Regions from separate parts of the Paenibacillus sp. FSL P2-0136 genome, predicted to be linked through region 3. Evidence: predicted binding sites of a transcription regulator. Region 3 holds the regulator's gene; each other region holds the start of a gene.
The links. Region 3 encodes Rex, which represses fermentation and respiration genes when NADH is low (regulators of the CRP and FNR family bind a similar motif). Its sites were predicted from a motif close to TTGTGAAATATTTCACAA; they were not measured.
Positions count from the first base shown of each region.

Region 1: NYE26_RS31070 (cytochrome ubiquinol oxidase subunit I) is a predicted target of Rex. The motif match lies at 7,398-7,415, and genes of this name have one in related genera.
Region 2: qoxA (cytochrome aa3 quinol oxidase subunit II) is a predicted target of Rex. The motif match lies at 6,370-6,387, and genes of this name have one in related genera.

Region 1 covers NZ_CP150244.1:7,248,026-7,258,728, forward strand. Annotated here, with positions in the region: gene NYE26_RS31050 (M3 family oligoendopeptidase) at 1-850, opposite strand, end outside; gene cydC (thiol reductant ABC exporter subunit CydC) at 1,306-3,108, opposite strand; gene cydD (thiol reductant ABC exporter subunit CydD) at 3,105-4,874, opposite strand; gene cydB (cytochrome d ubiquinol oxidase subunit II) at 4,874-5,890, opposite strand; gene NYE26_RS31070 (cytochrome ubiquinol oxidase subunit I) at 5,877-7,283, opposite strand; gene NYE26_RS31075 (cold-shock protein) at 7,507-7,737, opposite strand; gene NYE26_RS31080 (cold-shock protein) at 7,829-8,029, opposite strand; gene NYE26_RS31085 (trypsin-like peptidase domain-containing protein) at 8,424-9,671, opposite strand; gene NYE26_RS31090 (hypothetical protein) at 10,028-10,234, shown strand; gene NYE26_RS31095 (MBL fold metallo-hydrolase) at 10,203-10,703, opposite strand, start outside.
Region 2 covers NZ_CP150244.1:758,815-769,517, forward strand. Annotated here, with positions in the region: gene NYE26_RS03140 (methyl-accepting chemotaxis protein) at 1-826, shown strand, start outside; gene NYE26_RS03145 (hypothetical protein) at 949-2,079, shown strand; gene qoxD (cytochrome aa3 quinol oxidase subunit IV) at 2,205-2,498, opposite strand; gene qoxC (cytochrome aa3 quinol oxidase subunit III) at 2,500-3,096, opposite strand; gene qoxB (cytochrome aa3 quinol oxidase subunit I) at 3,093-5,042, opposite strand; gene qoxA (cytochrome aa3 quinol oxidase subunit II) at 5,087-6,103, opposite strand; gene NYE26_RS03170 (polysaccharide deacetylase family protein) at 6,633-7,757, shown strand; gene NYE26_RS03175 (TetR/AcrR family transcriptional regulator) at 7,885-8,502, opposite strand; gene NYE26_RS03180 (MFS transporter) at 8,660-10,108, shown strand; gene NYE26_RS03185 (GntR family transcriptional regulator) at 10,545-10,703, shown strand, end outside.
Region 3 covers NZ_CP150244.1:4,441,459-4,452,161, reverse strand. Annotated here, with positions in the region: gene panB (3-methyl-2-oxobutanoate hydroxymethyltransferase) at 96-962, shown strand; gene panC (pantoate--beta-alanine ligase) at 964-1,854, shown strand; gene panD (aspartate 1-decarboxylase) at 1,847-2,230, shown strand; gene NYE26_RS18885 (hypothetical protein) at 2,345-2,983, shown strand; gene dinG (ATP-dependent DNA helicase DinG) at 3,099-5,960, shown strand; gene NYE26_RS18875 (redox-sensing transcriptional repressor Rex) at 6,110-6,760, shown strand; gene NYE26_RS18870 (amidohydrolase) at 6,750-8,051, shown strand; gene NYE26_RS18865 (DUF5590 domain-containing protein) at 8,081-8,602, shown strand; gene NYE26_RS18860 (aminoglycoside adenylyltransferase domain-containing protein) at 8,916-9,083, shown strand; gene NYE26_RS18855 (hypothetical protein) at 9,309-9,851, shown strand; gene NYE26_RS18850 (AAA family ATPase) at 9,844-10,703, shown strand, end outside.

The sequences.
Region 1 (10,703 bases), 2.8 Mb from region 3:
ACTCCCGGAAGACCGGCAGGCTCTCCCGGATGGCCTGAAGCATCACCTCCAGCGTCTCCTCATCCATCCGCGCTGCTTCCAGCACCTTATGCAGCGGGGAAGCATAGCCCCTCAGCTCATAGATGGCTGCCGCCTCACCGGAGACAGCATTGATACAGGCGGCACTCTGCTCCGCTACGCTGCGGCAAGCCTCATGCTCTGCTTCAGCCGCCGCCCGCCGTACCGCAGAATCGGGGTCGTAGACCAGATTCCGCAGCTCCGCCAGTGTCACACTGCGGGTCACTCCGGCCAGCTCCAGATCGGTCCGCAGTGTAGACAGCGTCTGCATGTACAGCCGTTCCCACGCCTTCGAGCCGGTGTTCTGCATCCGGGCAATCACCGCTTCGCCTTCTGCGCTGAGCATATGCTGCGATTTCCCCTGTAATCCGCGCAGATAGAAGCTATGCTGCTCCAGATAAGCGCTGAAACGGAGACTCCGCTCCAGTTCATCCGCGCTTACCCCTGCCAGCCATTTGCTGAAGCGGACCAGAGCTTCCCCCGCCCCGCTGGTCACTTCTTCCAGCTCGTCCATCAGATTGACGGCTTCCTCACACTGGCTGTCCGCACTGAATCGCAGCTCCGCGTAGCTGAACAGACGCAAATATAGCTGTTGATACGCATTATATTGTTTAAGGAACTCTTCCATCAGTTCTGCAGGAGCCTGCCCGCTAACGGGCTGCGAGGCCGACCATGTATTCAGCTCCCCGGCAAGGCTCTCCACCTGCCGGCGGTCCTGCTGAAATCCCTCCGACTCGAACGAGGGATAGATCCGGTCCAGATTCCATGTTAATTCGCACGTTGTTGATACCATTGATTAATCTCTCCTTATTTATAATCACAGGAGCCCTCCGTTATCATATGCTTCCACCCCGTTCTAATTGATCCTGACAGGATCATCCAGTTAAGTGTACCTTAATTTCCCGGGTTTGTCCTATTCACCGGACATGGACACGATTACATCCGGCCCGAACACCCAGCACTTTCGCCCAATGTGATCGGTTTTCCGATTACATCCGACCCGCACACCCCAGCACTCGCCCAATGTGATCGGTTTTCCGATTACATCCGACCCGCACACCCCAGCACTCGCCCAATGTGATCGGTTTTCCGATTACATCCCGCCCGAACACCCAGCACTCGCCCAATGTGATCGGTTTTCCGATTACATTGGGCGCACGTGCAAAAAAAGCTCTTCCTGCCCCCAGCGGGACAGGAAGAGCTTTTACCTTTGTACTCACACACTTACCTCGGCTCTAATCCTAGCCTCTACACACCATCTGCCCCATTCAGATATTGACCCGGGCGGTCCAGCTCATAGAGCTTGCGGTAACGCGGCTGCCGCTCCATCAGCTCGGCATGGGTGCCGCGCATCTCCACTTGGCCGTTCTCCATGAAAATGACCTCGTCCATCTGCTCGGCGCCCACCAGATGATGCGTGACCCAGATCAGCGTCTTGCCGGCCATTGCCTCGAACATCGTGGCCAGCAGCTCGCGCTCCGTGCGCGGGTCGAGGCCAACGGTTGGCTCATCCAGCACAACCACCGGCGTATTCTGCAGCAGAATACGGGCCAAGGCCATCCGCTGGCGCTCTCCGCCGGAGAAGCGCTGCCCCGCCTCGCGTACCGGAGTATCATAGCCCTCCGGCAGCGAAGAGATCAGCGTATCCAGCTTCGCCAGGGCTGCCGCCTGCTGGACCTCTGCCTCCGAAGCCCCCGGGTCCCCGAGCCGGATATTGTTCGCCACCGTGGTGTCGAACAGATGCGGGCTCTGGTTCAGCACCGCGATGAGCTGCGGAATCCGCTCACCGTAAGCCGCAGCATCGATACCGTTAATCGTCACGGAGCCGATGGTGGGCGCAATCACGCCCTGCACCAGCTTGAGCAGTGTCGATTTACCGGCTCCGCTGCGGCCGATCACTGCAACCTTCCGCCCCTGCGGCAGCGCAAGGTCCAATTGCTGAACAGAGAAGTCGTCACCTGCCGCATAGCGGTAGCCCGCCGACTTCAGTTCAATCTGAACCTGTCCGCTGGCCTTAGCCGCCTGCAGCGCAGCGGCAGCCTGAGCTTCCGCTCCGGCACTCCCAGCAGCAGTTCCCGCGCTAAGCGGGGTATCTCCCGCTGCGGCTTCCACGCCCTCCAGCCGCTCCAGTGAATTCCGGTATTGCGGAATTTTCTCCACAGCCTCGGATACGGGCAGGAAGGCATCTGCCACCGGGAAGACCACCAGCACGAACGCCGCAATCAGCGTTCCGGCAATCGCCCCTTCAGCATACTGTCCAGCCGCCCAGTATAACAAAGACAACACAGCCAGGCCGACAACGGCCTGCCCGATGAACATACGCAGCCGTGCCCAGCGCCGCAGCGAACCGTCTATGCGGGCAACCGCCTGCTCGTCCGCTTCGTACGTATCGACGAACTGGCTCTGCCGCCCGCTGATGACCCAGTCACTTAAGCCCAGCACAGCATCGGTCAGCTTTTGATACAGCCGGTTCCGCTCCTGCTTCACCTGACGCTGACGCTTCTGGGTCAACAAGAGGGAGATCAGCGGTAATACGACTACCAGCACCAGCATGTAGAGTCCCATAAGCAGAGCAAAGGCCACATCGAACGTCCCGAGCGCAATCATCGCCGCTGCATAGATTAATAGCGCGATAATACTCGGAAAGACCGTCCGAAGATACACATTCTGCAAATATTCAATATCATCGGCAAGCATACCGAGAATATCCCCGGTACGGAAGCGTGAGGACAAGAACAGCGCCTGTGGCTCCAGCATATGGTACAGCCGGACCCGCATCTTCGACAGAATGCGCAGAATCGTGTCATGTCCCACCAGCCGTTCCACATAGTGGATGACAGCCCGGCTGGTCCCGAAGGTACGCACACCAACAATGGGGACATAGATCATCAGTATATTTTCCGGCGGAATCGAGGCCTTCGAGATCAGGAAGCCGGAGGTATACATCAGCGAAGACGCTGAGAAGATCGTCAGCGCGCCCAGCAAGATAATTAACACGAACCGCCAGAAGTAGGCAGAGTAATAGGGAGCAAACCATCCTTCACGTTTCAATGGATTCCCTCCAATTGACTTTGAATAAGCTCATAATAAGCACCCCTCCGCGCAGTCAGCTCGTCGTGTGTGCCTATTTCAGCCACCCGTCCCTGCTGCATAACGACAATCAGATCCATGTCGATCATCCAATGCAGGCGGTGTGTAGCCAGGAATACCAGCTTACCCTCGAACAGCGGCAGCATCGTCTCCTTCAGCTCATATTCCGTCTCAATGTCCAGATGGGCCGTCGGCTCATCCAGCAGCATGATGGGGCGGCTGCTCAGCAGAGCGCGGGCCAGAGCCACACGCTGCTCCTGTCCGCCGCTGAGCGAACGGCCGCCGCCGCCGATCATTTCGTTCAATCCCTCCGGCAGCGAGGACACCAGCTTCGATAAACCTGCCGACTCCAGCGCGGCAGCTACCGCTTCTTGCGAAGCCTCAGGATAATAGAACCGGACATTATCAGCCAGAGTGCCGCTGAAGATATACGGGCGCTGCGGAATATAAGCCGTCTGCTTCCGCCACCCCTCATCGGTCAGCGCACTGACCAAGCTTCCATTGATCGTAAGGCTTCCGGAGGTTGGATGAAGGAAGCCGCCCAGAATATCTACAAGCGTAGACTTGCCTGCCCCGCTCTCCCCGATAATACCGATTCTGGCATATCCCCTGAAGTCGAGATTCACCCCTTCGAGCGAGGATACACCGTCAGCTTCATATTGTACGCCCACCGCATGAAGCCGAAGTTCACTATCATTGTTCCACTTGAAAACGCCTCCCGGCAGCTCTCCTCCATCGCCCTTCACCGCTCCCTGCCCACCCGGCTCCAGCAGCTTCGCCTGGACCGTCTCACGGTCAATGATGCTCTTCATCGCTTCTCCGGCCTCCTTGCCGTCCAGTGTGGCATGGAAATCTGCACCCACCAGCCGCACCGGCAGGAAATATTCCGGCGCGAGAATCAGGATCGTCAGTCCGGTAACCAGCGTCATCTGCTCATTGACCAGACGCAGACCGAGACTTACCGCTACCGAAGCGACAGACAGCATGGTGAAGAAGTCCAGTGCGAACGATGACAGGAAGGCGACTCGCAGCGTACGCATGGTTGCTGAACGGTAGCGGTCACTGACCTTAGCAATACTCTCACTGTGGCTGCGGCTGCGTCCAAGATATTTCAGCGTCTCCAGACCGCGCAGTGAATCCACGAAGTGATTCGATAAGGTACGGTAGGACTTCAGCTGACGGTCCATCTGCTTGCGGGCCGTCATCCCGATCAGGATCATGAATACAATAATGATCGGCATCGTTAAGGTAAGAATGACACCGCTGGACGTATCCAGGGTGAATACATAGATAAGCAGCAGAGCGGGTGTTACCGCCATACCGACCATCCGCGGAATAATCAGCTCCAGGTATGTGCGGAACTTCGTTACTCCTTCAAGCACTAATGTGACCATATTTCCGGTTCCCCGGTCGCCAGCCAGCCGTGGTCCCAGCTGGAACAGCTTGTCCATCATCTGTCTCCGCATGCTGCTGCCGGTCGCTTCCGCGAAGCGGTACGCCGCCCGGCTCATCAGCATAGCGCAGGCATGACGCACAAGAAACGCAAGAAGGAACAAGAGCGCTCTAGCCCCTTGTTCCTTCAGCGGTTCTCCCGCAAACAGCGCAGAGACAGCTTCTGCCAGCGACTTCGCCAGCAGAAGAATGGAGAAGCTTTGCACCAGGGTCAGGAAGCCAACCAGCAGAAATACAGGCTTAACTCCTTTGTACCCAAGCAAATTTTTATCCATTAGTATTCAAGATGCTCCTTCTCATGAACCCGTTTGTGGAAGATGAAATAACTCCAGATTTGATAGCCCAGCACGAACGGCAGCAGGGTCAGCGCTACAATCGTCATCACCTTCAGCGAATATTGGCCGGAGGCCGAATTCGTAATCGTCAGGTTGAATGCCTGATCCAGCGAGCTGATCATCACCCGCGGGAACAGTCCGATGAAGATCGATGCAACAGACAGCGCCATCACAGCACCAGTCATCCCGAAGGCATAGCCGTCCTTCTTCTTAGTCATGAAATATCCGGCCAGCAGATAAGCGGCTACAGCGAGAACGACTACAATCCATAGCAACGTTCCGCGTTTATCGAAGATATCCGTCATAGTATATGTCATCACAACGAAGGCTACCAAGAGCGCCGCCAGTGGAATCAGCAGCTTCTGGGCCAGCTTACGCGCCCGTTCCTGCAGATCTCCAAGCGTGCGGAGCGTAGTGAACATCAGCCCGTGCACCAGACACAGCAGGACAACCGTAATCCCTGCAACCACTGTATAAGCATTGACGATATCGAAGAATCCGGCATACATCTGCATATCCTTGTCGATCGGCAAGCCCTTGATGAAGCTGGCGAATACCACGGCGAGCAGGAACGGCGGTAGGAAGCTGCCGAAGAAGATGCAGACATCCCATGTTTTCTGCCAAGCCTTGGAATCGCGCTTGCCTCTGAATTCGAAGGCGACACCACGGGCGATTAGCGCCAGCAGAGCAAATACAAACGGAATATAGAAACCGCTGAACAGCGTAGCATACCAATGCGGGAAGGCCGCGAACATGGCACCGGCACCCGTAATCAGCCATACCTCATTTGCATCCCAGAACGGACCGATCGAATTGATCAGTATCCGTCGCTCCGTATCATTCTTGGCCAGAATCTGCGTCTCCATCCCTACACCGAAGTCGAAGCCTTCCAGGAAGAAGAACCCGACGAACAGCACCGCAATCAGCAGAAACCATAATTCATTAAGAGAAAGCATGAGTTGATCCCTCCTTGTTATACGGATCGTGGGATTCACCGTGTTCGTTATCCATAGCATAAGGACCTTTTTTGATCACTTTGACGAACAGGCCGACTAGCACTGCACCCAATATGGCATAGATCGCGGTAAAAGAAATCACCGAGAACAGTACCTGTCCGCTGGTAATATTAGGTGATACACTGTCTTCTGTAGTCATAAGTCCGAATACAGTCCATGGCTGACGCCCGATCTCTGTCATAATCCAGCCGGCCGTGTTGGCAATCGGCGGAAGCAGCAGTCCCCAGAACATGAAGCGCATGAACCAGGTATTGGGTCTGTCCATCTTTTTACGCCACATGAGGTAGATCGCGTATACCCCAAACAGTATCATCAGCGAGCCTGCAGCCACCATGATCCGGAAGCTCCAGAAGGTTGTTTTGACCGGCGGAATATAATCTCCTGGCCCATAGGCCACTTCATACTCCTGCTGCAGCTCCAGCATCCCCTTCACTTCACCGGAGAATTTACTGTAGGACAGGAAGCTCAGCAGATACGGAACCTGAACTTCATTGCTGTTGGTCTGGTTCTTCACATCGATATTGGCAAACACCGTCCAAGGTGCCGGGTCGCCGCTCTCACCCCACAGCGCTTCGGATGCGGCCATCTTCATTGGCTGTGTCTCTACCAGATATTGAGCCTGTGCATGTCCTGCAACCGCAACGCCGAAGGATGAGATAACCCCTACAATTGCTGCAATCTCGAATGATTTTCGGAAAAAGGCAACGTCCTGCTTCTTAAGCAATTTGTATGCACTGATCCCTGTTACCAGGAAGGCGCCCGTAGCGTAAGCGGCAAGCACTGTATGCGGAAATTCCACCAGCAGCTGGCCGTTTGTAATCAGTGCGAAGATGTCATTCATCTCCGCGCGGCCATTGTTAATCTGGAAGCCGACCGGATGCTGCATGAACGAGTTAGCCAGCAGAATCCAGAATGCCGACAGCATCGTTCCGAAGGCGACCAGCCAGATGGATAACAGATGAATCCGCTTGGATACCTTATCCCAGCCGAAGATCCAGATTCCGATGAACGTGGACTCCAGGAAGAAGGCCAACAAGGCTTCAATCGCAAGCGGAGCCCCGAACACATCACCGACGAAGCGCGAATAATCCGACCAGTTCATCCCGAACTGGAACTCCTGCAAGATCCCTGTTACTACACCTACTGCGAAGTTAATCAGGAATAGCTTCCCCCAGAATTGCGCCATTCTTTTGTACTCTTCATTGCCCTTTCTTACGTACATGGTCTCCATAATGGCAATTATGAGCGCAAGTCCGATCGATACTGGCACAAAGAAATAATGAAAAATTGTCGTCGACGCAAATTGTATACGCGACAGCAGTACTGTATCCATATTTCTCCCCTTCCTTCTCCCCATTTCGTTATGTCTATTTTGTCAAATTCCCATCACTCAAAGTGTGATAATTATCACATTATACGCCCCGTTTAGGCATAAAAAACAATAAATTTGTGACAAATATCACAATTTTGCATTTAAAAGCAAAAAAAATAAGACGGTTTCACCGTCTTGAAGGTGTCCTGCATATATAGTTGTCTTGACTCATAAAGGTATTGGTCTAGGTAATGGAAATACCTTTCTTAAGCGATTTGAGATCGCCATTTGAATTAAGCAATTGCGGCAGCATCTTCATGCTACGAACCATTGGGGAATGACAGAGACGGCAGGAAGGCGCATGTTCAAATGCGAAATTATCCCTCATCCATCCATTGCAATCCTCGTTGGTACAGGCCCAAATTGCGGTATTTTCTTCCGGTACTTCCTCCAAAGGCTTTTTCCGGTAGTTCATTGCCGTTCCTCCCTTCCTTTATGTTGCAAGCAAGTGATGATAAAAAAAGACCGTCCCAACTTTCACAAGCGGGGACGGTACCTTCTATTAATTACAGTTTTACAACGTTTTCGGCTTGTGGTCCGCGGTTGCCTTGAACAACGTTGAATTCAACGCGTTGGCCTTCGTCCAAAGTTTTGAAGCCGTCGCCAGTGATTGCGCTGAAGTGAACGAATACGTCGCTTCCGCCTTCAACTTCGATGAAACCGAATCCTTTTTCTGCGTTGAACCATTTAACTGTACCTGTTTGCATGTGTGTTACCTCCACAAATTTAAATTAATATGTTCTTTTTATCTTCAGACAAAGAAAAAATTCACACATTGAGAAAGGTTGTAGCTTTGGTTGACAGCCCTTTTCAATGCGAGAATAAGGTATCAATGTAAGAACAATTTCATGTTACCACACCTTAATAACAAAGGCAAGCTGTTCTATCCTAATTCCTCCGTTTTTTCCCTTATAAGGACTACTTCCCAATGTAAGGGCTACCAGTCATAATAAATTGTAATATTTATACCCATTGCTACCAATTACCCCATTTATTTATTCTTGAAACAGCCCCGCCCTCTTCTTTTTTTCCTGAAAAGGACGGCTTGAACTGTTTCCGTAATCGTGACTGCCTCATTATTATATACGGCCATTTCCAATTTTATTCCTCTGGCTTCTCAAGAAGCTGGACTGTGGTCTGCTTCACTTCACCATTGCGGTAGAAGGTAATCTTCAGCTTATCGCCGATCTTGGTATGATCGTACAGATATTTGCGCAGCGACAGCGTGGAGGTAATCGGCTTATCGTTGAACTTGGTAATCACATCGTTAAGCTGCAGACCCGCTTCCTTCGCCGGTCCCACAGCATCCAGAACCACAACCCCATCGGTCACTAGAGACGGAAGATTGAGCTCCTTACGCTGGTCATCGGCCAGCGGTACATAAGGATTATTCAGATCCACTGAATAGACGCCCAGGTATGACCGGGCTATCCGGCCTTTGGAGGTAAGCTCATTGGCTGTATCCACCACGTGATTGGAGGGAATCGCAAAGCCCAGTCCCTCTACCCCCGTATCGGAGATCTTCATCGTATTGATACCAATCACCTTGCCGTCCAGATCCACTAGTGCGCCCCCGCTGTTGCCCTCGTTAATGGCCGCATCCGTCTGGATCACTTCCTGCTCCCAATCGTACACGCCATCCTGGTTCAGTGACACTGGAATCGTCCGCTCTGTGTAGCTGACAATGCCGGAAGTCAGTGTATCTCCAAGCCCCAGCGGGTTGCCGATGGCAATGACAGTCTCACCCAGACGCAGCTTGGAGGAATCCCCGATCTCAGCAATCCGGTCGATTCCCTTGCCGTCAATGGAGAGCACAGCAATATCGCTCACCTTGTCGGCACCTACCAGCTCCGCCTTGTGTGTCACGCCGTCTACTGTAACCACTTCCAGCTTGCCGGCACCCTCAATGACATGATTATTCGTGATGATAAATGCCTTATTGTCATCCTTCTTATAGATAACTCCCGAGCCTAGCGCGGATTCATCGAGAATATTAAGTTCCTTATTATCTTGTTTATGATTAATGATGCTCACTACCGCAGGGCGGATATGTGCAGCAGCCTGAATAATCCGGTCATACGGATCTGCGCTGCTCGCAGCCACCTTATCAATAACCACCGGAGCCTGAGCTCTCTCAGCGGCGAATTGTCCCGTTACCAGACTGAACAGCAGCACAGCCGCTACAGCACTGCAGACAGAGCTGATCAGCGAGATCTGCCAAGTTGCCAGCGACCGCTTCGATTTGCGGACAGCCCACTTGCCGTCAGCATATCCGCCGGTTGATTTAGATTTGCCGCTTTTGCGCCGTGACACCTTGGTTGAATAGAAATCATCATCAAATAATCCCATGTTACACTCTCTCCCCTCTATTGCCACCGCATTCACGACCTGAACGCCAAGCAACCACGCCCGAGCTTAACCGCTATATCTCTTAGACTTCATGAAGTACTAAAAGGTTTCACTTGATTTATTCACCACATTCCAGTGGGTTCTAAGCGCAAGGGATGTCTATTATTCTAATAAGCTACTAAAAAGTTTAACAGCTTGTATCCGGAATATTTTGCAACTTAAAAGACTACAATAGGATTAGAACGCTCTATATGATTGTATCACAGGCAGCCGCGCTGCCCACATGTTTTCTATGTTAAATAAATGTAAATTATTCACAGCTTCATTACTATCCATTTCACAAGGAGGGCCGGACTATGGAGTCTTTTTCAACAAGTAAAGATCTGGTGCAATTCATTGGCAAGCTGGGGGACCTTAAGGATGAACATTATCAGCTGATTCTTGTACAGCATGCAATGATTGAGCTGTTAATTGATAAAGGGCTATTCTCCCGCCAGGAGCTGGAGCACAAGATTACCGAGGTTGACCGTCTTATGACTGGCTCACCTTATCCCATGGCGTAGGCCGGTCATAGTAGGTGTCGCAGAGCCTGAACTCACTGTCTTTGTAAAAGCAGCCCCTGTCCTCCATCGCCCCGCGCACGGACATCTTCGCCAGATCCATCATATTATGGTCTCTGCTCAGATGTGCCAGATAGGCGCGCTTGGTCCGCCCGCTCAGAATCTCGCTGAGCGCTGCACCTGCCGCCTCATTGGACAGATGCCCCAGATCGCCGAGAATCCGCCGCTTCGTATTCCAGGGATAACGCCCCATCCGCAGCATTTCGATATCATGATTCGACTCCAGCACCAGCACATCGGCATCCGATATGGCCGTTCTCACCTTGTCGCTGACATACCCGAGGTCTGTCGCAACACACAGCTTCTCCTTGCCGTCATAGAAATTGTAAGCTACCGGCTCTGCGGCATCGTGGGAGATGGCGAAGGATTCCACCCGCATACTGCCGAAATCCCGGTGCTGCCCGGTCTCCAT
Region 2 (10,703 bases), 3.7 Mb from region 3:
TGAGACCTCAGGCGAGATCGCAGCCGGATTCGATGTGCAGGCGGAGAGCATTACCCTTACTACACAGTCTGTGCGGACGATGTCCTATGAGATTGCCGAAGCCCGGTATAGCGGACAAGAAATGACCCGCCTGATGGAGCAGGCTGCCTCCTCCACGGAACGCGGTGTAGACGCAGTAGAACAGATTCTGGCCCAGATGCGGGAGATTGACTCCAGTGTCTCGGCGAGCCGCCAGATTGTCGGCAACCTGGGTAGCCTGTCCGAAGAGATTAACACCATCATTACAACCATTAATGAGATTGCGACCCAGACCAATCTGTTGTCCCTGAATGCTTCCATCGAAGCCGCCCGGGCGGGCGAGCATGGCCGTGGCTTCGCTGTAGTTGCCGGTGAGATCCGCAAGCTGGCGGAAGCTACCGGAACAAGCTCGCTGCAGATTACAGAGATCATTAACCATATCCGTCAGCAGACCGCCAGTGCCGTAGAATCGATGGAGCAAGGCTCCGGGATTGTCTCTCACGGTGTAGCACAGAGTGAGGTGGTATCCGAAGCCTTTACGGCGATCCAGACCTCCATTCAGGCTGCCAGTGAGCAGACAGAGCAGATCACAGAGGTCATCGGCCATGTCGCGCAGGAATCGGAGGAAGTGGCCAGATCCATGTCAACGGTGAATGAAATCTCACGCAAAGGCGCCGCAGACGTTCAGGGCACCAGTGAAGCAAGCCTGGAGCAGCTGACCGCGATGGGAGAGATGTCCTCCTCTGCTCAGTATCTGGCTACCCTGGCCGAGGACCTGCAGAAGCATCTGGCCCGGTTCCGGCTGTAACGGCTATAATAGATATCAGCCCGGCCCGATTCGGCCGAGGAACCCTGGAGATTCCCGGGTATCTTCGGCGGAGCCGGGCTTTTGAACGTATTATTATTAATCTCAAGGAGGCGGTCTCTATAATGAACACCCGAACATGGAAGCTGGCGATAGTTCCAGCCTTGTTAATGACACTTGCAGCTTGTAGCTCGAATCAGGCTAGTGCTCCGGCGGTTAGCCCCAGCCCACAGCCAACAGCGGCTCCTGTAGAAGCTTCTGCCCAGCCTACGGAAGGGCCAAAGGTTACACCGGCACCTGCTGAAGCTGCTGGGGTAACGGTAGGGGAAAGTAAACAGTATGAGAAAATAGCAATTTCCGACTGGAAGGACGACAGAACCGTTGTCGTGTCCAAGCAGAACGATAAGCTGGGGCCGATCAGCTCAGGAGAGCTGAAGGGTTCCTATCCGCAGAGCCTGTATTTCTTCCATCCGGATACCGGCGAATACGAATTGATTGCAGAGAAGGCGAACATGATGCTGGGGGATGCCAAGCTGTCCGCCAATCAGTTATTTCTGCTCTATAGTGAATTCTCCCTGGGTGATCCAGTCTACAATGTAATGGACCTGGGGTCCAAGAAGACGTTCACCATCAAGGGCGATGCCATTGCCGGAGCGATGGGGGCCGAGTGGGCGGATAAGGATACGGTAGTGGGTCCTGCATACAGCGGCGGTGCTTACACAGCGACGGCTACCTCAATGAAGATTGCCCCGGTGGAGGGACTGGGCGGGGAAGGTCTGATTGTTGTAAGACAAATAAAGGATAAGATCTATTACACCAGTAATTCGAAGGACTCACTGCATAGCCTGGACCTGAATACTAAGGTGAAGGCTGACTTGAATATTCCGGGTACCAGCAGCGTAATCCCTTCACCTGACGAAGAACAAATGCTGATCCTGCAATATAAGGAGACTACCCAGTCGCTGCTGCTCAGCGGCACAGACGGTAAGAATCCGCGGACCCTGGTGGAAGGCGCCGAGCTTGGGGCCGTCTCCTGGTCCCCGGATCAGCGGCTGATTGCCTATAGTGTAACTATTGAGGAGAACGGGACAACGAATAATACCTTATATGTCTACGATCTGTCTTCTGACAAGTCCGTCCAGATTGCGGAGAGCAATGGAACGATGACCACCTCATGGAGCCCCTCGGGCAAGCAGCTTGCGTATACAGAGCGGGATGACAGCGGGAGCAGCAGCAGTATAGTCCAGTTAAAGTAGAACAACAACATGATGGCAATCTTTAAAATTCAAAAAAGCGGTCCGCATCGGTAAATCTACCGGATACGGACCGCTTTTATTATAGATTCCTAGAAGGAGCATAATGCTCCTCTGCTTCTTACATGCTAAGCATACCAGCCCCATACGAAGATGAACAGGGTGCCGAAGATGGTGACCAGAGCCACGAACATGGCGTATGCGATGTTGATATACAGTTCTTTTTTGGAATCGGCCGATTCTCCGATGTGCATGAACACAAACAGCTGCAAGGAGGCCTGGATCAGCGCTGTAACCAGCAGCACCACCATATTGGCACTGGAGGACAGGTCTCCGTAAATTACAATCAGTGCAGCGGCAGAGAGGACCAGAGAGGCTACATAACCCATCACATGCTTAATAGGGAATAGTTGCTTCATCATGTCACATCAGTCCTTTCAGGTAGACGAAGCTGAAGATAAAGATCCAGACCACGTCTAAGAAGTGCCAGAACAAGGAGAAGATGAACGTTTTGTTGGCGGTAGCGGGAGTAATGCCGCGCTTCCACAGCTGAATCATAATGCCAATTCCCCACAGCAGACCGAAGCTGACGTGAAGACCATGCGTTCCCAGTAGTATGAACAGACTGGAGAGGAAGCCGCTGGTCTGCAGCGTAGCTCCTTCATGTACATAAGTGAAGAACTCGTCGATTTCAATACCGACAAAAGCCAGACCCATCACCAGCGTAATCGCCATGAAGACCATCATGGCTTTCTTGTAGCCGTGCCGCATGGCATGGACAGCCAGACCGATGGTGAAGGAGCTCGACAGCAGGAGGAAGGTCTCCATCAGCACCGGGCCGATCTCGAACAGCTCGCTGCCGCTTGGTCCGCTGGCATAGCGGTTAACCATTACGAAATATACAGTGAACAGCGTAGCGAAGAGAGGGATCTCGGCTCCGAGAAAGACCCAGAAGCCGAAGATCTTGTTACTGTTCTCTTCCGTTGAATATTCGAGCGGCTTGGACGCATCTATTTTCATACAGTCTCACCCCGCATCAGTTTCTTTTCTGTAGCTGCAATCTCTTCTACAGGAATGTAGTAGCCCTGGTCCTTATCGAAGGACATGAAGGCCAGCACAACCAGGATTCCAATCCCCGAGACAATCGCCGGAATCCACATGCTGAAGACCAGGAAGAAGCCGAGGAAGAAGAAGACTACACCCAATATGAACGGCTTGCCGGTGTTGCTAGGCATATGAATCTTGGTGTATTTGGTCTCTGTGTACAGCGGAATATTATCGTGCTTCGCAGACCATAGAGCATCGCGCGTCTCAACCTTAGGCACAATCGCAAAGTTGTAGAGCGGGATCGGGCTGTGTGTAGCCCATTCGAGCGTCCGGCCATCCCAAGGATCGTTGGTTGTATCTCTCGGCATGTAGCGGGTACTCCAGTAAATATTGTAGACCAGGATCACGAAGCCGATCGCGAGTCCGACGGCCCCGACGAAGCTCAGCATATTAAGCGGACCAAAGCCTGATTCCTTAGAGTAAGTATACAGACGGCGTGTCATTCCCATCAGTCCCAGGAAGAACATTGGGAAGAAGGTTACGTTAAAGGAAATGATGATCCACCAGAAGGCATGCTTGCCCAGCCGTTCGTTCAGGCGGAAGCCGAACACTTTCGGGAACCAATAGTGGAAGCCGGCGATGACGGCGAACACGGCACCCGGAATCAGCACGTAGTGGAAATGCGCCACCAGGAACATCGTGTTGTGATACTGGTAATCGGCGCTGGCCATTGCCAGCATGACGCCCGTTACCCCGCCGATCGTGAAGATCGGGATAAAGGCCAGCGTGTACAGCATCGGGGTCGTGAAGGTAATCCTGCCCTTTCGCAGGGTGAATAGCCAGTTGAATATTTTGACCCCGGTAGGTACTGCTATGGCCATCGTTGTGATTGAGAAGAAGCTGTTGACCATGGCACCTTGACCCATTGTATAGAAATGGTGCGCCCATACAAGGAAGGACAGGAGCGAGATGATCAGCATGCTGAATACCATGGAGGTATAGCCGTACAGGTTCTTCTTCGAGAAGGTGGCGATAATCTCACTGTAAATACCGAAGGCCGGAAGGATAACGATATAGACCTCCGGATGTCCCCAGACCCAGAACAGGTTGGCCCAGAGCATATCCATCCCGCCGTTGGCCATCGTGAAGAACTGGGAGCCGAAGAGGCGGTCGAACATCATCATCGCCAGCGCTACGGTAAGAACCGGGAAGGCGAAGACAATGATAACGTTGGTGATAAGTACGGACCAGGTGAACATCGGCATCTTCATCAGCGTCATGCCTGGTGCGCGCATTTTGAGAATCGTTACGATAAAGTTAACCCCGGTGATCAGCGTACCGATACCGGATATTTGCAGGGCCAGAGAGTAATAGTTGTTCCCTACGGTCGGGCTGAATTCAAGACTCGCCAGCGGGAAGTAGGCTGACCAGCCCGCATCCGGCGAGCCGCCGATGACGAAGGAAATGTTCAGCAGCATGGCGCCCATGAAGAAGAGCCAGAAGCTGACGGCGTTCAGCCGCGGGAAGGCAACGTCCCGTGCGCCGATCTGCAGCGGAATGATTACGTTCATCAGACCGATGATAAAAGGCATGGCCATGAAGAGAATCATGATCAGACCATGGGTGGTGAAGACCTCATTGTAATGCTGCGCATCGAGGAATTTCATTTCTGGCGCAGCCGTCTGCAGACGCATCATCATCGCATCTACACCGCCGCGGAACAGCATCAGCAGCGCTGCGAGGATGTACATAATCCCGATTTTTTTGTGGTCAACCGTGGTCAGCCATTCGCGCCACAGATAGCCCCATTTCTTGAAATAGGTAAGCCCTACGAGAATCCCGATGGTTGCCAGTGCAATACTGATCATGGCCCCGTATATCAAGGGTTCGCCGTGAACCTTAAATTTGTCCAAATCCATTAGGGTAGCTCCTTTCAGTGTGTTGCATTAAGCTCGTAAGAGAGCTAGTGTCCTTCATGTGTGCTTTCATCCACAGGGGAGCTTGGCAGCGGCTGATCGACTTCCGGATCAGGCTTGCTGTCGAATTCCGTTCCGCTGGACGGCTCGGGAGACGGATGAATTTCCTTGTTATCCTGATGCTCCGGATTGCCGTTGTCCATATCCATCTCCTTGCCGCCGCCGCTCATATGATCTCCGTGATTTCCCGGAGGAGGGCTGAACTCCAGATGGGTGGAGGAATACGTTTTGCGTCCGAGGTAATCCGTGGCCAGCAGGCCTTTGAATTCTTCCTCAGTCAGCTTAGGTGCAGTTTCCTTCACTTCCTTCACCCAATCCTCGTAACCTTTGTTACTCAGAACAAGTGCTTCGAATTCCATGTGGGCGAAGCCTTTACCGCTGAAGTTAGCATTCTTTCCGATATAAGAGCCTTCCGTATCAGCGGAGAGATGAAGCGTTGTCAGCATGTCGCTCATGGCGTACTTTTGACCGGCAAGCTGTGGAATCCAAAGACTGGTAATGGTGCCGAATGAGTACATTCTGAATTCAACTGCACGGTGTACCGGCATATTCACGTAGTTAACTGTTTCAATGCCTTCTTCCGGATAACTGAAATGCCATTTCCAGTTGGAGGAGGACGCATAGATGACCAGCGGAGTCTGATCTTTATAATCCGCAGCCACATTCTCCACTTCGTTTGTCGTCTTGACGGTTACAACAGACAGGAAGGCTACGATAATGATCGGGATAATAATCCAGATCGCCTCAAGGACTACATTGCCTTCCTCGTGCTTTGGAATGTACCCCTCATTACTCTTCTTCGCACGGTATTTCACCAATACAAAGATGTATAGGATGTAGACAACTGCCAGAACACCAAGCATTACAATAATTGAGAGAATAATGGTGTCAGATAACGTTCTGGCAGACGGCCCCTTCGGGTTCAGAACAGCGATCGAGCTGCATCCCGGCAGGAGAAGGATCAGGCTTAGAAACAGAGCGTATAACGGTCCCTTTTTTTTCATATAGAACTCCTTCCTTCAATACTACTTTTCATTCGCCGTTCATTAACGGAAGTACATTGATCTGTATCTATAGTAAGAACTACTTACCCATAATGCAAAATACATATTTTGTATAATTATATAAAATAGACCTTAAAAATGGCGAACAAGTTAAATATGTGTGATCAAATTGTTACAACTCCCTAAGGGTATGATAAAGATCACTGTAGTGGCGCACTTTAGCTAATTTTAAGGTTGTTCAATTTTTGTTCAAAATTCCGATATTGTTATTAAATTTGTCACAATTATTCTGTGCCAAAAACCGCTGATTTAACCGTGTAACGCCTGCTGTGACAGCATTCGACGAGAATTGCGTGCTTTCTGAAAATAATGGCGAACCCTCATTTATCATTGCATAAGAGTAACAATTTCTTAGCTTGCGGTTACAATCTCTCAAATTACGTTGAAAGTATATATGATAAAGTGATAGACAAATATACATAGATTGGAGACTGCTGCTGTGCGCATCAAGAAAATTCTGCTCTTATTCATGTCTTTATTCCTAATTATGGGGCTTGTGCAGGTCCCGGCTAACGCTAAAGGTGATAGCACTATTCTTAAACTCGGAGTCAACGATAAATTAAGCAAGGTTGAAGCTGTATCCGTAAAAGGCACCTATTATGTACCGCTGCGCGCGCTTGCGGATGAGCTGAAATGGACCCTTACCGGCCTGACGGACGGGATTCACGTATCTGGCGGGACAGGTTCGCTTACCCTGCTGAGCAAGGACGGAGGTGCGGTACTGAAGGATGGGACTGCCGTGCCTATGAGCACTTTCGTACAGGACGGCAAACTCATGGCTCCGCTGAAGCTCAGCGGTTACCTCGGGTATAGCATTTCCTATGCGGGAGATAAATATTTACTTCGTGTGAAGGACGGCTCGGCGCAGCTTACCGATGCAGCCTTCACCGATAAATATGCTGCCGAGCTGAAGCCGGAGGCTCCGGTAGCTCCAACGAATCCAGCGACTCCGGTTACACCAACTGAGCCGGGCAAGCCGGGCCGGACCGTATACCTGACCTTCGACGATGGCCCGTCAGCCACGACTGGCGACCTGCTGGACATCCTCCGTAAATATGACGTACAGGCAACCTTCTTCATGCTGGGGAACAACATGAATCAGCATCCCGCCCAGGTGAAGCGGACTGCGAAAGAAGGCCATGGCTTAGCGCTGCATGGCGTGACCCACCGCCAGGAGAAGTTCTATGCTTCGCCGGCAGCGGCGCTTGCCGAGATGTCGGGGGCCAATGCGACACTGAAGAAGCTGACGGGAACCAGCACCACCTTGATCCGTACGCCATACGGAAGCAAGCCGTATTTCACCAAGTCCTTCCGCGATAAAGTCCTGACGCAGGGATATCATCTCTGGGACTGGAACGTGGATTCCTATGACTGGAAATACAAACAGAACAGCGACAGAATCTATAACACCGTGATGGATCAGGTGAACAAGCTGAAGGCGTCCAAGACCAATCCGGTCATTCTGATGCATGACCAGAAGGCTACACTCAAGGTGCTGCCGCGTATTCTGGAGAAGCTGAAGAAGGATGGTTATACCTTCAAGCTCATTACGAAGGATATGGAGCCGCTCAATTTCTGGAAGGATAAACGCTGATCCGTAAGGGTTAATAGAGAAGAGCAAGCTGCAGGGTAACCTGCGGGCTTGCTCTTTTTTTTGGCGAGAATCTATATGTTGTGGGGTTATTTGGCGTGCAGAGGTATAGAGAAATCACTGGTTCTGTCTACTTGTACAGATATTGCACCAGCATATGAACCAGCTCTGACTTCAGCCGGTCCACGGTGATCCGCTGGGGGGAGAAGGAGATGAAGTCGACAATAGCGCTCACAGACTCAAACACAATGATCGAAGCTGCCTCCGTATCCCCGGTCTTCAGCTCGTCTTGCCCCATCTGGAGATAGGTAAGCGTTTTGAGTCGGCCGGTCTCGTACTGGGCATCCATCAACTGTTTGATGGCCTCATCGCTGTGATACATAATGCTTAGATCCTTATGGTATCCGATAAAAGCCTTATGCGAGAGCAGAAGCGTGTCTATCAGATGCAGGATCAGGTCCGTACGTTCAATCGTATTGAAATTAATTTCTGACATTGAATCATCGATTCTGGCGAGCAGCTCATCCCCGTACATGTGGAGCACCTCAATGAATACGGCTCTTTTATCCACGAAATAGGAGTAGAAGCTCCCGGTCGAGACCCCGGCGGCGGCTGCAATCTCCTTGGTATTCGTCTGATAGAAGCCCTTGTCCGAGAATAGCTTCATCGCGGCCCGGATAATGGCTTCCTTGGTTCGTATACTGCGCTCCTGTTGCGGAGTTCTAATTTTGTCCTCTGTTTCACCCATATCGTAAGATCCCCCTCATAGTAAAGATTGTAGTGGAGCGGTTTTGTGCTGTCAATAAAAGTTGAACCAAAGTTCATTTTTTTAATTGACAAATATGAACTTTGGTTCATATAATCTAAAATATGAACTTTATTTCATATTTCAGGAGATGATCAAGATGGGGATTGGAATGCGCAGAGCTTTATCCTTCACGGCGATTGTGCTGGGCTTTTTCATGGCGCTGCTGGATACGACCATTATTAATATTGCCCTGCCGGAGATGACCCGCCAGTTCGGGGGAAGTGTGTCGCAGGTATCCTGGGTGATGAACGGCTATAACCTGGCATTTGCCGTGTTCATCCTGACTGCCTCGCGTCTGGCCGACCAATTCGGACGGAAGAAGGTGTTTCTCGTTGGCGTGGGGCTGTTCACACTGAGTTCCCTGCTGGCTGGACTCTCCACTTCCCTTGGCATGCTGATTCTGTTCAGGGTTATTCAAGGCTTGGCGGGTGCCGTTATTGTGCCGGTTACGATTCCGCTAAGCACCACCACCTTTCCCAAAGAAATGCACGGACTGATTGTAGGCATATGGGGGGCCGTCTCGGGAGTGGCTGCTGCAAGCGGTCCGGCGCTTGGCGGAATATTGACACAGAAGCTGAGCTGGGAGTGGATTTTTTTTGTGAACGTACCGCTTGGGCTGCTGAGCATAGGGCTGACCGCTATATTCATTCAGGAATCACGGGATGATTCAGCAGGGCGGTCCATAGATTACGGCGGAATCCTGGGGATAACGGGAGGGATGTTCTGCATTACATATGCTCTGATTAAAGTGCAGGATTACGGCTGGAGCTCGCGCCCGTTCCTGGGTCTGACGGCTGTGGGGCTGCTCTTTCTGGTGATCTTTTTTCTTACGCAGTATAAGGGGAAAGAACCGATGCTGCCTCTGTCCCTGCTGAAGATCAGAGCCTTCAACAGTAACTCGGTATCGATGATCGTGCTGGGGGCGGCGCTGATGAATATTTCGCTGTTGACCTCCTTTTACCTGACCCGGGTGATGGGGGTATCGGAGCTGAAGGCAGGGCTTGTCCTCTCAACCATGGCCTTAGGCTCCATCGCCAGCTCGGCTGTATCCGGGCCGCTGTCTGCGAAATATGGCAGCAGTCTGTTCGCCGCAGCGGGAATGGTGATGATTGGCGCTGCTACCTATTCCATGAGCGGGCTTGAGGCTGATTCTACGCTGGGTGCGGTGATGCTACGGCTTGCACTGACCGGCTTCGGCGTGGGGCTCTCAATGGCTCCTGTGATGTCATCGGCGATCCGGGTTGTTCCTGAAGACAAGGTCGGCATCGCCTCGGGGGTGACGAATATGGCGAAGGCGCTGGGGAGTGTGCTCGGTGTGGCCATCATCGTCACTGTGCTCCAGCACAATACAACCCGGGAGCTGAGCGCGGCGAATTCCGCAGGCACAGAGGCGGGGGCCGGGGTAATAAGACAGCAGCAGGCGGCTGTGGATGCGTTCAGTCAGACCTATAAGTTCGCCGGCTACCTGCTGCTCCCGGGTATAGGTGCTGCCCTGTTCAGCAATGAACGCAGACAGCGGCGGAGCAGCAGTGTCCATGTTCAATAGAATAGTCCCACTAAGCAATCATAACCCCCAACTGTCCAACAGGCAGGTGGGGGTTATTTGCGTGACATGCTGAAACTCTATAAGACACACTAAAGAATAACAAAAAGCAAAAAGAAGCGGAGGGGAAATTTGGAACTGGAGGAGCGGTAGCGTCCGCCTGAAAGCTTTCCACAGGAAAGCTCGCATCGGAAGCATAGGCTTAGTTGGATTTCTACCGCGAAGAGCGGTTCGATCAAGAAATCGAAATACAACAGCGGCCGGAAGTCCAAATGTTCACCGCAGCGACGACCAGGCTTTGAATTCTAATCTTAAGTGCGTCTTTTATAGACAAAGTAAAAGTTAATGATTGACATTAATCCTCAACTGTATTAATAATAGTAGTACAGTTAGCACAGTTGAACAGCCGGATCATAGATCCGAAGAAAGGAGGACTGTCATGTTCGAACTGGATGTTCGCAGCCGCAAGCCGATCTATGAGCAGCTCACCGACAAGGTCAAAGAGATGATTATGCATGGTATTCTGCGGGCGGATGAACAGCTGCCCTCGGTGAGGACTTTATCCTCGCAGCTCACAGTGAACCCGAATACGATCCAG
Region 3 (10,703 bases):
TTTTGCCCTTCGGACCTTTTTAGCGGACCATGCTAAAGGGTTTTTTTGTTTGCGCGGATACCGCGTATTTTATGGAAAAGGGGAATGAGAGCGACATGGCAGACAAACACGCACTGAATATTATCAAAATGAAAAAAATGAAAACGGACGGGGTGCCCCTGAGCATGCTGACCGCGTATGACTACCCTTCAGCCTTGCTGGCGGAGGAAGCCGGAATCGACCTGATTCTGGTCGGTGATTCCCTGGGAAATGTCGTGCTTGGTTATGACACCACGCTGCCGGTTACCATAGAGGATATGGTCTACCATACCCGGTCGGTGAAGCGCGGGGCGCCTAATACTTTTATAGTGGCTGATATGCCGTTCATGACCTACCACGGAAGTGTGGATGAGACCTTGCGCGGTGTGCGCAGACTGATGCAGGAAGGCCAGGCCCATGCGGTCAAAATGGAAGGCGGTCTTGAGATCTGCTCCGCAGTGTCGGCTGTAGTAGCAGCCGGAGTTCCGGTGCTCGGCCATATCGGCCTGACCCCGCAGTCGGTCAATATGATCGGCGGCTACCGGATTCAGGGGAAGGATGCCAAGGATGCGCAGCGGCTGATGGACGAAGCGAAGGCACTGGAAGCAGCCGGGGCATTCGGCATTGTACTGGAGCTGGTCACGGAGGAAGTGGCAGAAGCCATCTCCAAGGCTGTCAGCATACCGACCATCGGCATCGGTGCCGGGCGTTACTGTGACGGACAGGTTCTGGTATTCCATGATGTCCTGCGGTATGCCTCACCTTACCGGGAGAAAAAGTTCGTCAAAACCTACGCCGATGTAGGCACTCTAATTCGTGAAGGCATCACCAGCTACGTACAGGAAGTGAAGGACCGCTCGTTCCCTGCGGAAGAGCATGTCTTTAGCGCGGATGAGACCGTTTTGGAATCTTTATACGGCAATGCCGGCAAAGGAGTGAAATAAAATGAGAGTGATCCGAACGATTGCTGAACTGCGCGAAGCGCTCGAATATATGCGTCAAGGGGGCCATGGTCCTATTGGTTTTGTACCTACCATGGGATATCTGCATGAAGGACATGCCAGTCTGCTGCGTAAGGCAGGGGAGAAGAGCGGCACGGTGGTGATGAGTATTTTTGTCAATCCGCTGCAATTTGGCCCGAATGAGGACTTTGCTTCCTATCCGCGGGATGAGCAGCGTGATCTGGCGCTGGCTGAACGTGAAGGTGCGGACCTGGTGTTCATCCCAAGTGTAGAAGAGATGTATCCGCAGCCGATCCGTACAGGCGTATCGGTCTCCTCGCTTACGTCGCAGCTCTGCGGCGCTTCGCGTCCGGGACATTTTGACGGAGTAACTAATGTGGTCAGCAAGCTGTTTCATATCGTGCAGCCGGAATACGCCTTCTTCGGACTGAAGGATGCCCAGCAGGTAGCGGTTCTCCGCCGGATGGTGTCTGACCTTAACATGAACGTGGACATTATCGCCTGTCCCATTGTGCGCGAGGAAGACGGGCTGGCGCTTAGCTCCCGCAATGTCTATCTGAGCAGCGAGGAGCGCAGACAGGCCCTGGTATTGTCTCGTTCCCTGCGCGAGGTGCGCCAGGCTATGGAAGAGGGCAGCATTCGTACCGTAGATGAAGCACGGGCTCTGCTGGTCTCGGTCATTTCTGAATCGCCGCTTGCGGTCATTGATTATGCGGAGATTCTAACCTTCCCTGATCTGGAAGAACTGGAAGGCGGCAGCAGGCTGACGGATGCGGGCGGAGAGGTTATAATGGCTCTGGCCGTGAAGTTCGGCAGAACCCGTCTGATTGATAATAATGTATTTATTCCTAAGGAGGCACACGCTCTTGTTTAGACATATGATGAAATCCAAGATCCACCGGGCAACGGTCACTGAAGCCAATCTCAATTATGTGGGCAGCATTACCATTGATGAAGATCTGATGGAAGCCGCAGACCTGCTGGAGAACGAGAAGGTGCAGATCGTGGACAATAATAACGGTTCCCGTCTGGAGACTTATGTCATTCCAGGTCCGCGCGGCAGCGGCGTCATTTGTCTGAACGGGGCAGCGGCGCGTCTGGTACAGCCTGGCGATACAGTGATTATTATATCCTACGCTGTCATGTCCTCCGAGGAGCTGGCGGCGCACAAGCCGACTGTAGTGTTCGTTGATGCGGGCAACAAGCCGGTGAAGCTGGCGGATCATGAGATTCACGCGACGATTGCCTGAATTCTGAGCTTTGAGCCATGTAATCAATGGCAGGGATGAAGACCCCTGTACTTGCTGATAATGAAGTAAGGCAAGCTTAAGCTGACTTCATTATCAGTAAGGGTGGGATGTCCGGTGTTTCAACATTTATTTGCTGAGATGAACAAGATGCTCCAGGAGATCAAAGCCGACTATCCTACTGCGGAGGGTGCCCGCCGAAGCGATCTTTTATCCAAGTATAATATGCTCCACCGCATCAGTGATAATGTAATGGACGAATGGCTGGTCTTCGCCGAGAAGCTAAGCGAGTTCCGGGAACAGGCGGATTTTCAGGTTCAGCCGGAGGAGCTGCCGGAAGAGGAGGCCCCTGAGCTTGGGATGGATGCTTTTGTCAGGGGCCAGGGCTATTATAAGCTGCTGATGTACCGCAAGTGCATTGAACAGTTCAGGGAGGTTACGGCACAGTATCCAGACAGCCTCGCTGCCCGCCTGTATCTGGCCATGGCTTATCTGCAGGAGGGAGAAGGCGATACCGCCTGGGGACATCTGAATCACATGCTGGGCCTGATCCGTGAGGTGAAGCTGAAGGCGATGATCTATAATGCGCTGGGCTGTATCCGGGCTTCCCAGGAACGCTTCAATGAAGCCAGTGAGCTGTTCAGCCTGTCGTTGCTGCATGATCCTGATCTGCCGGAGCCGAACGTGAATCTGGAGGTGTGCCGCAGACGGGGCGGGAAGCTGGAGTTTGGCCATCAGCTGGTGTCGCTTTTATAATTTATCCTCGGTTTCTTTAGGCGATGCGCCCCACTTCCCGGGGTGTGCATCGCCTTTTTTCGTAACTTCTGTTATGCTGATAAAGAGTCTCAAGTGAAAGGGAATAGAACTTATAATGAAATTTGCCGTGCTTGATTTTGAAACTACGGGAACCCAATCTGTGGGAGAGATCATCCAGGTTGGCCTTGCCATTATAGAAGAAGACGGGCAGATCTCCCGGGTGTACGGTTCCTATGTCAAGCCCGGAGCGCCAATTCCTCCTTTTATTACGGGCCTGACCGGAATTACAGACAGCGATGTACAGGATGCGCCGGAGCTCGATGAGATGATGATGGAGCTGGTGCCGCTGCTGGATGATGTAGTCCTCGTCGGACACAATGTCGCGTTTGATTTTCATTTTTTGCAGAATGCGCTGGACCGCTGCGGCTACCTGCCGTTTCAGGGGCGGATTCTGGATACGATCGATTTTCTCAAAATATGCTTTCCCTCGCTGAGCACCTATCAGCTTGGCGCGGTAAGCAGCCACTTCGGCATTACGCATGACCGTCCCCATCAGGCGGACAGTGATGCGCTTGCCACGGCTATTGTGCTGCTCAAATGTCTGGAAGAGCTGCAGAGTCTGCCGCTCTTGACGATTCAGCGGCTGAATGAGCTGTTCGCGGACGAAGACAGTGATTTGGCCTGGTATTTCGACGGTCTGCTGCGGGAGCGGGAGATGGAGACCTTTCAGCCGGAAGGTGAGCTGAGCTTCTACCGCCAGCTTGCGCTGGCTGTTGGGGACTGGGCAGAGCTGGCTACGCCACGGGAGGAAGGAAGCGTCAATCCGCTGGAGAATATTACCTTTGAAGAATATATGGATGAGGTAACCAAGCGGCTGAAGGCTGTTCTTCCCCAGTATGAGAGCCGAGAAGCCCAGGAGCTGATGATCCATGAGGTCATTACAGCGCTTGAGCAGGACAAGCATCTGCTGATTGAAGCGGGAACAGGCACCGGCAAATCGCTGGGTTATCTGCTTCCGGCCATCTACCATAGTGTGAAAAGTGATCAGAAGGTGATGGTCAGCACGCATACCATTAACCTTCAGGACCAGCTGCGGGAGCGGGATATTCCGCTCTTAACCAGCGTTGTGCCGTTCCCGTTCAAGGCCTCCATCTTTAAGGGAAGAGGGCACTATTTGTGTCTGCGCAAGTTCGAACATCGAATGAACAAAAAGGACTTTACGAGTCCAAGGGAAGAAGCGCTCACCGCTGCGCAAATGCTCGTTTGGCTGACTCAGACGACGACCGGCGATGATGAGGAGCTTAACTTAAGCGGACGGGGCGGCGATTTCTGGGAGACTGTAGCCAGTGATACTGACTCCTGCCTGGGACGCGCCTGTCCCTGGTTCCGCAAATGCTATTACCACCGGGCCAAGCATGAAGCCGGGATCTCCGATGTGGTAGTCACCAATCACTCCAAGCTGTTCGCAGATGTCAAAGCCGGGCATCAGCTTCTTCCGGCTTACGACCATCTTGTAATTGATGAAGCCCATCATCTGGAGGATATTGCCGGCAAGCATCTTGGCATGCAGATGAAATATTTCACATTCGCCCATACCCTCACCCGACTCTATAAGGATAGCCGGAGCGGGCAGCTGCCTGCCCTCCGCCAGAGTCTGCAGTCTTCGGGCAGTGAGCAGGCTTCCGAATGGAGCGGCGTGATCGACCGGATCTATCCCGATCTGCTGACGGTGAAGGAGTCCTGGGATGCGCTCAGCGACCGGCTCTTCAGCCTGCTGCCTGAGCGCAGCGATGCCGGGGCCGGTGAAGCAGGTCAGCTGGTGGCACGCCTGCAGCCGGGCAAGAAGCCGAAGGATTGGGAGGAGCTGGCTGCCCTTGAGAATACACTGAACCTCAGTCTGAGCGATATCATCCGCAAGGGCGACAAAATGCTCAGTGAGATGCGTGACACGGACAGCCAATCCTCCTCAGACAGTCTTGTGACCGATATCGGCGGGTTATTCAAGGATCTGGCATCCATTAGAGAGCAGATCCGCTTCTTCATGAGTCTGAACGATGAGAATATCGTGTATTGGCTGGAGGGAAGCGGTAATTATAAGGGCAAGTCACTGCAAATGTATGCTGTTCCTGTAGATGTCAGCACCCAGCTCAGGGAGCTGTTCTTCGATAAGAAGAAGAGCATTATCCTGACCTCGGCCACCTTATCCGTGGATAAATCCTTCCAGTTCATGATTGATAACCTGGGTCTTGGCGAGGCTGCAGAGCAGCGGCGTCTGATGACAACACTGCTTCCGTCGCCATTCAAGTATCGTGAGCAGGCTCTCCTGGTCATTCCCCGGGACTTCCCGAGCGTCAAGGGGAGTATTGGGGATGCCCGCTTCGTGGACACCCTCGTGCACTCCCTTGCCGAGACAGCTGTAACAACACGGGGGCGGATGCTGGTGCTGTTCACCTCCTACAAGATGCTGCGCCAGGTGTATGAACCGCTGAAGGAGGCACTTGCCTCACAGGATATCGCGGTACTCGGACAAGGTGTGGAAGGCGGCAGCCGGAGCAAGCTGATCCGCCGCTTCCAGGACAGCCCGGCTTCGGTCTTGCTGGGTACCAGCAGCTTCTGGGAAGGGGTGGATATCCCTGGAGAAGCATTGACCTGCCTGGCGATTGTCAGACTGCCGTTCCAGCCGCCGAATCACCCGCTGGCAGAAGCGAAGTCAGAGCTGCTTCAGGCACAGAAGAAGAATCCGTTCATGAAGCTGTCCGTGCCGCAGGCTGTCATCCGCTTCAAGCAGGGCTTCGGGCGGCTGGTCCGCACGGCGCAGGACCGGGGCATCGTAATTGTGTACGATACCAGAGTGATTGAATCGCATTACGGAAAGTACTTTCTGTACTCGCTCCCCGGTCCCAAGATGGAGCATATGCTCACCGAGCAGATGGTCCCGAGAATTGCCGAATGGCTGGATGACGGCGGGGTTTCCTAATTCATCTGCTATTGCTATTATTAATAAGTCATGATTATCCTGAAGATCCGTTCCCGCCTGTCCTGCCACTCCGGCAGGCGGCGGGGCACGGTTGCTATAATTGTACGGAATGAAGTGTAGGCTAACAAAACTTTTAAGGAGGAGAATACATGAAATCGGATAAAATATCGGAGGCCGTCGTGCGCAGGCTCCCAGTGTACCTGCGTTTCCTGAACGATCTCCAAAAACGTGAAATCTCCACAGTCTCTTCTCAGGAGCTGGGCCAGAAGCTTGACCTAAATCCCGCCCAGATCCGTAAGGATTTGGCTTATTTTGGTGATTTTGGCAGAAAAGGCATCGGCTATGATGTATCTTATCTGATTGAGAAGATCCGCCATATCCTGAAGCTTGACCAGCAAATTAATGTTGCACTGGTTGGAGCCGGTAACCTCGGTCATGCCTTGTCTAACTACAACGCTTACTTGAAGGATACGATGAAGATTACTGCCATCTTCGATGCCTACCCGCCGAAGGTGGGCCAGCAGATCAACTCGCTGGTTGTGCAGCCGATGGAGGAGCTAAGCAGTACCATCCGCTCGCAGGGCATCCGGATCGGGATTATTACCGTGCCTGACAGCGAAGCCCAGAACGTAGCTGATATTCTTGTGGATTCCGGTATCGAAGCGATTCTGAACTTCGCACCGGTTATTCTCAAGACGCCTGCCAATATCCGGATTCATGCCGCAGATTTCACCACAGATCTGCAGAGCTTGGCCTATTATTTGCATGATGGAAAGGATGAGGCTGAAGATGAGCAGTAAGATCACGATAATCAAGAATGGGCACTTCCTGGTTCCGGGCAGTGACAAGCCGGTACTGAGCGGGTACATGACCCTGGAGAATGATTTGATTACTTACATAGGTGAAGCTGAGCCGGTAGTGGAGGATGGCGCACAGGTCGTAGACGGCAGCCGTCTGCTGTTCATGCCTGGTCTGGTAAATACCCATGGTCATACTGCAATGTCACTGCTGCGCGGGTACGGTGACGATATGGTGCTTCAGACTTGGCTGCAGGAGAAGATGTGGCCGATGGAAGAGAAATTCACTGGTGATGATGTATATTGGGGAACCTCGTTGTCCGTGCTGGAGATGCTGAAGGGCGGCACAACCACCTTCCTCGATATGTATGATCATATGGACCGGGTAGCGGAAGTAACGGAGCAGTCCGGTATTCGTGCTGTGCTGATGCGCGGCGTAATTGGGCTGTGCCCGGAAGAGGTACAGCAAGCGAAGCTTGCTGAGGCGATTGCTTTTGCCCGTAACTGGCACGGCAAGGCTGACGGCAGAATTACGACCATGCTCTCACCGCACGCCCCGTACACCTGTCCTCCAGAGTTTTTCATGAAGTTTGTGCAGGCTGCCCATGATCTGGACTTGCCAATGCACACCCATATGTCCGAGACGCGCCATGAAGTGGAACAGAACGTGGCCGACTACGGCCTGCGTCCGGTCGCGCATCTGGAGAAGCTCGGGATGTTCACCCGTCCTTCGCTCATTGCCCACGGGGTTCATCTGAACGATGAAGAGATCGGTATCCTGGCCCGCCATAACGTTGGCGTGTCGCATAACCCCGGCAGTAACCTGAAGCTGGCCAGCGGGGTAGCCCGTGTTCCTGAGCTGCTGAGAGCCGGGGTTAAGGTCTCTCTGGGGACAGACGGTGCGGCGAGCAACAACAATCTGGATATGTTCGAAGAGATGCGGCTGGTGGCTCTGATCCACAAGGGCGTAAGCGGTGATCCTACAGCGGTACCGGCTCCTGAGGCGCTTCTGATGGCTACGGAGTATGGGGCGCAGTCTATTTTCCTAAGCGGGGTGGGCCGGCTTGCAGCAGGAATGAAGGCCGACTTCATCGCACTTGATATTGACCAGCCTCATCTGCTGCCGCATACCGATCTGCTCTCCCATGCCGTATATTCGGCAAGTGCCAAGGATGTGGAGCATGTATGGGTGAACGGCCAGCAGGTTGTGAAGCATGGACAATGCCTGACACTTGATGAAGAAGCCATCCGCCGCAAAGCACAGGAGACGTTCGAGAGCCTGCTTAAACGGTAATTCAAGGGAACGGGAAAGGAAGCAGCGTGGTGAAGAAGAAGAGGAGAAAATGGATCTGGCTGGGGATTACCGTGGTGCTGCTCCTTCTGTTCGGACTTAGCCAGTTCTATGCCTACATTATGAAGGACCAGTGGAACGAGCGGAGTGAGGCCAAGGAGCTGGCCCGGGCGCGTGCCGGACTAACAGAGGTAACCAAGGCCCAGAAATCTGTATGGAATGAGAATGAGATCTACTGGGTGCTGACCGGTAAAAATGAATCAGGGACCGAGCTGATGGTGTGGGTCCGTTTCACCTTGGAGGGCAAGCCTGCCGGAGGCGACAATGACCTGTATGCTGAGGAACTGAGCAATGGCACCTCAGAAGAGAAAATGCGCGGAATCATAGCCGCCCAGCTGCCGGACATTACGATCGAACGGCTGCTGCCCGGTGTATACAACGGGGAATATGCCTGGCAGCTATTTTACAAAAAAGACGGGCGATTCTATTATAACTTTTACCGCTTCAAGGATGGCAGCGCCATCGGTGAGGGGTACAGCCTGCCGAACCGTTAAGCTAAGCGGTGAGCGGCAGAATAAAAACGGGGGGACAGATTATCTGTTCCTCCGTTTTTTTATCCATCATGTTGAAAAGTTTGAGATACATCAATTGATATACGGAGTGTATACCTCGTCTGCTAGCGCTAACCTACATATATGTCGAGGAAGATGAAATAGGAAATTTTAGCACATTTGGATAAGATTAAAGCGAAATTGATCTGCTGATCGTCATTCGGAAGCGCATTTAGAGCGGTACAGAACTGATGAGAATTATGTGTGCGGCGGCTTTGAGGATGCTGATCTGGCGGCGGATTTTGCATATTAAGAAATCACCGGGGAGTGGGGGCTGCAGCAGTTGCCGGAAGTCTATCACGGCTTGCTTAGACAGTGTCTGAAGGAATATTGCGGTGCGGCAGTCGCCGAAGGCTATGAACCGCGCGAATTAACTGATTTTGCAGAATATATGATGGCTGAAATCAAGCGTAATCTGGAGTAACAGTTGGCCGGTCTAAAATGATTATCTATTGAAACATCCAGAAATTAGTATCAAAAATTTTAAATATATTCACAACTTAATGTAAAATCGTATATACACCTATGATATACTACTACTTGTACTAAGACATGCTTAAGAGCATGTCAGTCTCGGATGGGCGCTAGACACGCTGGCTGGTCTTTATTATAGAGTTATGCTCGGTCATTATTGAGAGGAGGACGTTTCTTGAAACTGCGTCTTATGCCTGTACTGCTAACGTCTCTGCTGTCTGCTGCATTATTGTTTGGTGGCTGGTATTCCTACCGTCAATTCGTGGTACAGGAGCCGCTGCAGAAGCTGGTATCATCCTACGAGGGAGTGAAGGATTCCCATATTACTATTAAACGCAATGAGGTCACTTTGAAACTGGATTTGCAGCCGGGCACGAAATTACGTGAACTGGTACAGTATGTATCAAGAGAAGGCAGCACTGCTATTGACGGACGGACCCTGAAGCTGGATGTGGAACAGAAGCCGAGTGAACTGCTGGATGAGTATTGGGATAAAGCGATGTTCTCTGTAGCAGAAGCGATGGAGAGCCGGAAGTATACATTGATACCAGCTAAGCTGGACGGATTGAAGGAGCAGGAGAGCAAGTACAGTGGGGTTACAGCTACCACAGAGATTGACGACAATAATGTATATGTAAGCCTGAGCAACGGCAAAGAGAGCAAATTTATCATTCTGCCGCGTGCAGCAGCCAAGATGGGAGTGTGGAACAATGCCTAAGTACTGGAAAGAGGTTGTAGCCGGATTCGTTCCGGTCATGCTGATTTTTATGGCTTTTGTGGGGATCAATATCTTCCCTGTAATCATAGCGCTGGGCATGGTTGCCGCGCTCCTGTTCATTGCCCATGCCCGCGGCGGACTGACGGTTAATGCAGGTGCAGATAAGAAGCGCAAGAAGAACGGCCCCTCTAAGCTGACCTTTGAAGAGATCGGCGGACAGGACAATGCCAAGCAGGAGCTGCGTGAAGCGCTGGACTTCCTGATCCGGCATGAAGAAATCAGCAAGTTCGGGATTCGCCCGCTCAAGGGAATTCTGCTTACAGGTCCTCCTGGAACAGGAAAGACGCTGATGGCCAAGGCTGCGGCGCATTATACGGGCTCCGTGTTTGTAGCTGCCTCGGGTAGTGAATTCGTTGAGATGTATGTCGGTGTGGGTGCGGGACGCGTACGCGATTTGTTCAAGGATGCCCGCACACGCGCACTCAAGGAGAATAAGCAAAGCGCCATTATTTTCATTGATGAAATCGACGTCATCGGCGGGAAGCGCGAAGGCGGACAACAGCGCGAATATGATCAGACCCTCAATCAGCTGCTGACGGAGATGGACGGAATTTATAACAACGATACCCCGCGCATCCTGCTGGTAGCCGCAACGAACCGCAAGGAGATGCTTGATTCTGCGCTGCTGCGCCCGGGGCGTTTTGACCGCCATATTCAGGTGGATATGCCTGACAAGAAGGGCCGCAAGTCGATTCTCGACCTGCATGCCAAGAACAAGCCGCTGCATGATACCGTGGATCTGGATAAAATCGCCGAAGAAGCTTACGGCTTCTCGGGTGCTCAGCTGGAGAG